2 regions of the Amycolatopsis cynarae genome follow, and region 1 is predicted to be linked to the other one. Evidence: riboswitches for the same ligand, from Rfam matches in the RefSeq annotation. Region 1 holds a riboswitch; the other holds the start of a gene.
What was found. Region 1 has a riboswitch for cobalamin ahead of nicT (Nickel transporter NicT). Riboswitches for the same ligand answer to the same signal wherever they lie in the genome.
Positions count from the first base shown of each region.

Region 2: another riboswitch for cobalamin. It lies ahead of ORV05_RS06005 (ABC transporter substrate-binding protein); the one in region 1 lies ahead of nicT (Nickel transporter NicT).

Region 1 covers NZ_CP113836.1:4,108,880-4,112,278, forward strand. The annotation lists gene ORV05_RS19650 (inositol monophosphatase family protein) at 1-705, shown strand, start outside; gene nicT (Nickel transporter NicT) at 651-1,727, opposite strand; cobalamin riboswitch at 1,757-1,943, opposite strand; gene ORV05_RS19660 (SDR family oxidoreductase) at 2,007-2,759, opposite strand; gene ORV05_RS19665 (DUF1272 domain-containing protein) at 2,828-3,076, shown strand; gene ORV05_RS19670 (hypothetical protein) at 3,291-3,399, opposite strand, start outside.
Region 2 covers NZ_CP113836.1:1,212,012-1,215,410, reverse strand. The annotation lists gene gltB (glutamate synthase large subunit) at 1-872, opposite strand, end outside; cobalamin riboswitch at 1,156-1,317, shown strand; gene ORV05_RS06005 (ABC transporter substrate-binding protein) at 1,405-2,325, shown strand; gene ORV05_RS06000 (FecCD family ABC transporter permease) at 2,346-3,359, shown strand; gene ORV05_RS05995 (ABC transporter ATP-binding protein) at 3,356-3,399, shown strand, end outside.

The DNA of each region.
Region 1 (3,399 bases):
GAGGTCGACGACGAAACCGTCGCGGTGATCAAACCGCTGCTGACCGCGCTTCGCCCCGAGGCGGCTTGGGCGGGCGAGTTCGGACCCGGCACCGGGCCGGGCGAACAGTGGGTGGTCGACGCCGTCGACGGGGCCGTCCAGTACCTGCAGGGCCTGCCGCACTGGTGCGTCAGCCTCACCCTGGTCCGGCACGGCCGGTCCGTGGCGTCCGTGCTGCACAGCCCCGCGTTCGACGAGACCTACCGCGCCGCCGAGGGCGCGGGCGCGACCCGGAACGGAGTGCCGATCCGCCCGTCGGAAAGGACCGAACTCGCCGCCACCCTGCTCGCGAACAGCCATCCCCCCTTCGCCGCGAACGACCTCGGTGCCGTCGCCCGCGCCGGGGCCGGGCTGTCGGCGGTCCTCCCCGTCGCCGGAGCCGTGCGCAACCTGGGACCCACCTCCTGGCAGATCGCCGACGTTGCCTCCGGCCGCGTCGACGGGTTCTGGCAGTACGGCCACGACGACGGCAACCTGCTCGGCGCGACCCTGATCGCTCGCGAGGCGGGCGCGCTCGTCACGGACGTGGCGGGCGGCCCGTGGCGGCCCGGCGCCGACTCGGTGGTCGTCGCACCGGCCCAGCTCCACGTGCCGCTGCGGGAAACCCTGGCTCAGGCGGAAGTCTCGCCGCCCCAGCGGTGTTCGACGCGGGCGACGCGCCAGTAGGTGATCGCGACCACCCACACCACGACGAACAGCCCGACGACGAGGTATCCCACGTTGCCCAGGTCCAGCCCCGCGATCCAGTCGGTGACCGGGCTGGACCAGCCCAGGTCCGCCTTCGCCACTCCGACCAGTTCGATCGTCCCCACCACCAGCGCCACCACGACGGACAACCCCGTGATGGTGAGGTTGTAGTAGACCTTGCGCACCGGATTGGCGAAGGCCCAGTGGTAGGCGAAGTTCATGAACGTGCCGTCGAGCGTGTCGAACAGGCTCATCCCCGCCGCGAACAGCAGCGGCAGGCACACGACCGCGTACCAGGGCAGTCCGGCGGCGCCCGAGGAACCGGCCAGCGCGAGCAGCAGCACCTCGGTGGCGGTGTCGAACCCGATCCCGAACAGCAGGCCGACCAGGTACATCTGGCCGGGACGCCGGATGGACCGGGTCAGCCTGCCCAGGACACGGGCCAGAAACCCTCGCGAGTCGAGCCGGGCCTCGAGCTCGGCCTCGTCGAACCGGCCCCGGCGAAGTTCGCGGAAGACGCGCCCGATGCCGATCAGCGCGACGAGGTTGAGGATCCCGATCAGGTAGAGGAACCCGCCGGAGGCGGTGGTGGAGATCGTGCTGAGCACCCGGTGCAGGCCCGAGGAGTCGTCGGCCCAGCGCATCGCGCCCTGCGCGCCGAGCGCGACCAGCACCGCGAGGACGACGACCACGCTCGCGTGGCCGAGGGCGAACCAGAACCCGACCGACAGCGGGCGCTTCCCCTCGGCCATCAGCTTGCGCGTGGTGTTGTCGATCGCGGCGATGTGATCGGCGTCGAAGGCGTGCCGCATGCCCAGGGTGTAGGCGGTCACCCCGAGACCGAACCCGAACACCTGGGTGCCCACGGCGTAGTGGCGCGGCACGACCAGCAGGGCCAGGATGCCGAACGCCGCCCCGTGCAGCAACAGCACCACCAGCAGCAGCCCGCCGGTCCGGTAGGTGTCCTGGCGGCGCCAGGACAGGGAGGGGGACGTGCTCATCGAAAGACCGCCTTCCAGCACCTCGTGGATGGTCACTACGTGCCGTGGCCGGTCTCCTGGCTGACGGGTCGACGCTTCCGGTCCGCCTTCCCGAACGCTCGCGCGTCCAGTGGCTGCCCGCAGGGGCATGGGCCGGGAACTTCCCGTTTTCACAGTGGCGAGGGCCGCGCCGGTTTCCCACCGGTCTTCCCGAGCACCACGGCCCGTTCACCTTACGGATCGAATGCGACAGAGGGCAAGAAAGCGGGTCGCCGATCACAGGCGGTGCCGGAAAGCGCTTCAGCCCATCTTCGCGACGACGCCCAGCGGCAGGTGCCGCAGGAGGAAACCGAGCGGCACCCACGGCCATGCCGGGACCTTCGCCTCGGCGGGTTCCCGTTCGATCGCCCTGACCAGCAGCGGAATCGCCTTCTCCGCCGGGGCCAGCAGGGGTGTCCGCCCGGCGCGGCCGGTCATCTCGGTGGCGATGTAGCCCGGGTAGATCGTGGTGACCGTGATGGGCTTGCGCAGCACGTCGGCACGGATGCCTTCGGCGAGCGCGGCGACGCCCGCCTTGCTGGCCGCGTAGGTGGTGAGATTGCGCGGCAGCCCGCGCATCGCGCTCATCGAGGAGATCACCACCAGGTGCCCGGCGTTGCGGGCGCGGAAGAGCTCCATGGCCGCCTCGCACTGGGCGAGCGCCGCGGTGAAGTTGGTGTTCGCGGTCTGCAGGTTCGCGTCGAACCGGCCGGTGCCGATCGGCTGTCCCTTGCCCAGCCCGGCGTTGACGATCACCCGGTCGAGCCCGCCCAGTTCCTCGTCCAGCGCCTTGACCACCTCGAAGACCCGCGGATGGTCGTTCACGTCCAGCGCGCGCACGGACACGGTGATCCCCGGATGCGCGGCGAGGAGCTGGTCACGCAGCGCGGTGAGCCTGTCCAGCCGTCGCGCGCACAGCGCCAGGTTCCGGCCGCGCGCGGCGAACTGCCTGGCCATCCCTTCGCCGAGTCCCGAACTGGCCCCCGTGATGAGGATGTTCCTGCGAGTCACCATGACGCTTGTCCACCTCCTTTACGGCCGAACCGGTGAACGGACGGCGCAGCGGCGGTACGGTTCCTTCCGTGCTCGAAATCAGGCCCAACTGCGAATGCTGCGACGCCGACCTGCCGCCCGATTCGCCCGATGCGATGATCTGCACCTTCGAGTGCACATTCTGCCGCACCTGTGTCGACGTCCGGCTGCACGGCGTGTGCCCCAACTGCGGCGGCGGGTTCACCGCCCGCCCCATCCGGCCCGCCGCACTGCTCGACCGGTACCCGGCATCCACGAAGCGAATCCTCAACCCCGCGGGGTGTGGCCTCGCCCCCTGAACCCCGCGCTCCGCCTTCCACAGGGGATTGCCGTGAGGGGTCCCCTCACAGCAAATAGGGCCAGGGCCTCGGCAAAGTCCCGTCGGCTCGGGTCCGCCGGCCGAGTCCCACGCTCGGGCCGGGGCGGGGTGCCCTGAAGGTCGCCTTCAGGGTCATCAATGCCCTCAAGGCCACCTTGAGGGCACGCCCCTGGCCCCGGCAGGGTCGAGCCGCGCTACTCCCCGGTGCCGTCGCCGCCGCGGGTGGCGCAGCGGGAGGGGTTGTCGCGCAGGCACACCTTGCCGTTCACCACGCGCAGTCCGGCGTCGTCGTAGGCGGTCACC
Region 2 (3,399 bases), 2.9 Mb from region 1:
CTGGTCAGGTCGCCGGGGATGAGGTCGGAAGCGAGCAGCGCCTCGCGGGCGCGCATGCGGTTGCGGTTGCCGCGCACGGTGTTGATCTCACCGTTGTGCGCCACGTAGCGGAACGGGTGTGCCAGCGGCCACGACGGGAAGGTGTTCGTGGAGAACCGGCTGTGCACCAGGGCGATGGCGCTGGTCAGCCGCTCGTCCCGCAGGTCGGGGAAGAAGGCGGGCAACTGCTCGGGCGTGACCATGCCCTTGTAGACGAGGGTGCGGGCGGACAGCGACGGGAAGTAGGTGCCGCATTCGGCGGACACGCTGTCGCGCTCGACCCGCTTGCGGAGGCAGAAGGTCAGCCGGTCGAGGTCGATCCCGGCGGGACGGACACCGTCGGCGTTCGCCTTGCCCGCCACGAAGAGCATGACGAAGTGCGGCATCACCGACCGCGCCGTCGGGCCGATGTCGGCCCCGTCGGCGTCGGTGGGCAGTTCGCGCCAGCCCAGGATGTCGAGGTCTTCTTCCTCGGCGAGCCGCTCGATGAGGGCGACGGCCTTGGTGCGCCGCTCGGTTTCGGCAGGCAGAAAGGCGATACCGGCGGCGTACCGGTGGTGACCGTGCGCGTCCGGTTCCGGCAGCGGGAACCCGGTGACCGCGCGCAGGAACTCGTCGGGAAGCTGGAGAAGGATGCCGGCACCGTCGCCGGAGGTGGGCTCGGCGCCGGCGGCCCCGCGGTGGTCGAGGTTGGTGAGCGCCGTCAGCCCGTCGGTGATGATGCCGTGTGTGCGTCGCCCGCGGATATCGGCCACCATGGCAACACCGCAGGAGTCCTGTTCGGTGCTGGGGTCGTACAGACCCTGCCTGCCAGGGTTGGCGGAGAAGATCATGCGGGGACCTCCTTCGTCGTCGTCGTGCTCAGTTCGGAAAGTTCCCCCGGTTTGCTGTGCTCGGGACGACGATGGCCCGCTGATTAGCGCGACCTTAACACCCAGGAAACACGAGGGCACCCTCTCGCAGTGTGGATTTTCATCCGAACGGTAACGATCTGGCTGCGACGAACGACTTCGTTCCTGATGGGCTCAAACCGGTTGGAGCTCGAGCCCAGTGTAGCTCCCGGCTAACCTTTTCAAGGCTACGTGAACCTTCCGCCCCGGGACCAGGGTCGGCGGTGGTAGCGTTCCTCACGCTGGTCAGCGGCCTGTTGGCCAGCGACGCGAGGTCAGCGAAACCGGTGCGAACCCGGTGCTGTGCCGCAACTGTGATGGCTTTGGACACACACGAGAACGGTGTTCGAAGCCGAGCCAGGTCGCCTGCCCCCGCGTCGACGCCATTCCGCCTCCGGCGCAGAGGTGCGGCGTGACCGGGGACGGCACGGCGTGGCAGGCGCACCGGAGCCGGGCGAACATCCCCGAGGTTCGTATGACGCGCAGGTTTCTGCCGCTGCTGCTGGTATTGCTGACGCTGGCCGGGTGCGCCACGCGCCCCCAGGAACACGACTCCTCCGCCCCGCCGGACACGGAAGCGGTCTTCCCGGTCACCATCGGTTCCCTCACCATCCAGCGGCAGCCCACCCGGATCGTGTCCCTGTCCCCGTCGGCGACCGAAACGCTGTTCGCGGTCGGCGCGGGCAAGCAGGTCGTCGCGGTCGACTCGACCTCGGACTACCCGGCACAGGCCCCGCACACGAAGCTGGCCGCGCTGAGCCCGGACCCGGAGGCCATCGCCGCCTACCACCCGGACCTGGTCGTCGTGTCGGCCGACACCAACGGGCTTTCCTCGGCACTGGCGAAGATCGGTGCGCAGACCCTGGTGATGCCCGACGCCAAAACCCTGGACGACGCCTACCGGGAATTCGCCGACCTCGGCACGGCGACCGGGCACCGCGCGGAGGGCGAGAGCCTTTCCCGGCAGGTGCGGGCGGACGTCGACGGGATCATCGCGAGTACGCCGAAGCCCGCCAAACCGCTGAGCTACTACTACGAACTCGACCAGACCTACTACAGCGCGACCTCGGCCACCTTCCTCGGCCAGATCCTGCAGCGGTTCGGCCTGACGAACATCGCCGACGGCACCGATCCGTCGGCCTCCGGCGGCTATCCGCAACTGTCGCCGGAACGCATCCTCCAGTCCGATCCGGATCTCGTCTTCCTCGCGGACAGCAAGTGCTGCGGCCAGAACGCGCAGTCCGTCGCGGCGCGTCCCGGCTGGAACACGCTCAGCGCCGTCCAGCACGGCCGCGTGTTCACGCTCGACGACGACATCGCCTCCCGCTGGAGCCCGCGGATCGTCGAACTCGTGCGCGCCGTGTCGACCGCGGTGTCCCAGGCCGCCACCCGGTGATCCGTTCCCGGCGTGCCTCGGTGCGGACGCGCCTGCGGGCCCGCACCGTGGTGATCGCCGTGCTCGTACTGGCGGCCGTGCTGCTGTGCGCGGTGCTGGCGGGGGCGGGCGATCTGGGCTGGCGCCGCGTGCTCGGCGAGCTCGTCGCGCAGGTCACGGGCGGGCAGTCCCCGCTGTCGGCCCGCGAAGCCGCGATCGTCTGGCAGCTGCGGGTGCCGAGGGTCCTGCTCGCCGGGCTGGTCGGGGCCGCGCTGGCGATGTCCGGCGCGACTTTCCAGGGGGTGTTCCGCAACCCGCTCGCCGATCCGTACCTGCTGGGCGCCGCCGCGGGCGCGGGGATGGCGGCGACCCTGGTGGTGGTGCTCACCCCGAACGCCGGGGCCTGGGTGCCGCCCGCCGCCTTCCTCGGCGCGATCGGCGGGGTCGGGCTGAGCTGGCTGCTGGGCCGGACGGGCGGCGGCCGCCCCGGGACCGGGACGCTGCTGCTCGCCGGGGTGGCCGTGGGCTCGTTCCTGTCCGCCGTGCAGACCTTCGTGCAGCAGCTGAGGACCGAGACGATTCGCCAGGTCTACACGTGGATGCTCGGCGGGCTGAACGTGACCGGCTGGCACGAGGTGCTGGTCGCCGCACCATACATCGGCCTCGCCGCCGTGGTGTTGTGCCTGTCCGGGCGGCTGCTGGACGTGCTTTCGCTGGGCGACGCCGAAGCCGCGTCGCTCGGGCTGCACCCCGCGCGCGTGCGGTTGCTGCTGCTGGCGGCCGCCTCACTGGCGACCGCCGCGGCGGTCTCGGTCAGCGGGCTGATCGGGTTCGTCGGGATCGTGGTGCCGCACGTGGTGCGCCTGCTGGCGGGCGGCAGCTACCGGGTCGTGCTGCCCCTGTCCCTGCTGGGCGGGGCGGCCTTCCTGATCGCGGCGGACCAGGTGGCGCGCACGGTCATGCCGGGGGAACTCCCCCTGGGGGTGGTGACGGCCTTCGCCGGCGCCCCGTTCTTCGTCGCCGTGCTCCGCTCCTCCCGGGAGAAGGTGTCGTGACCGGCCTACGGCTCCGAAACGTGCGTTCCGGGTACGGCGA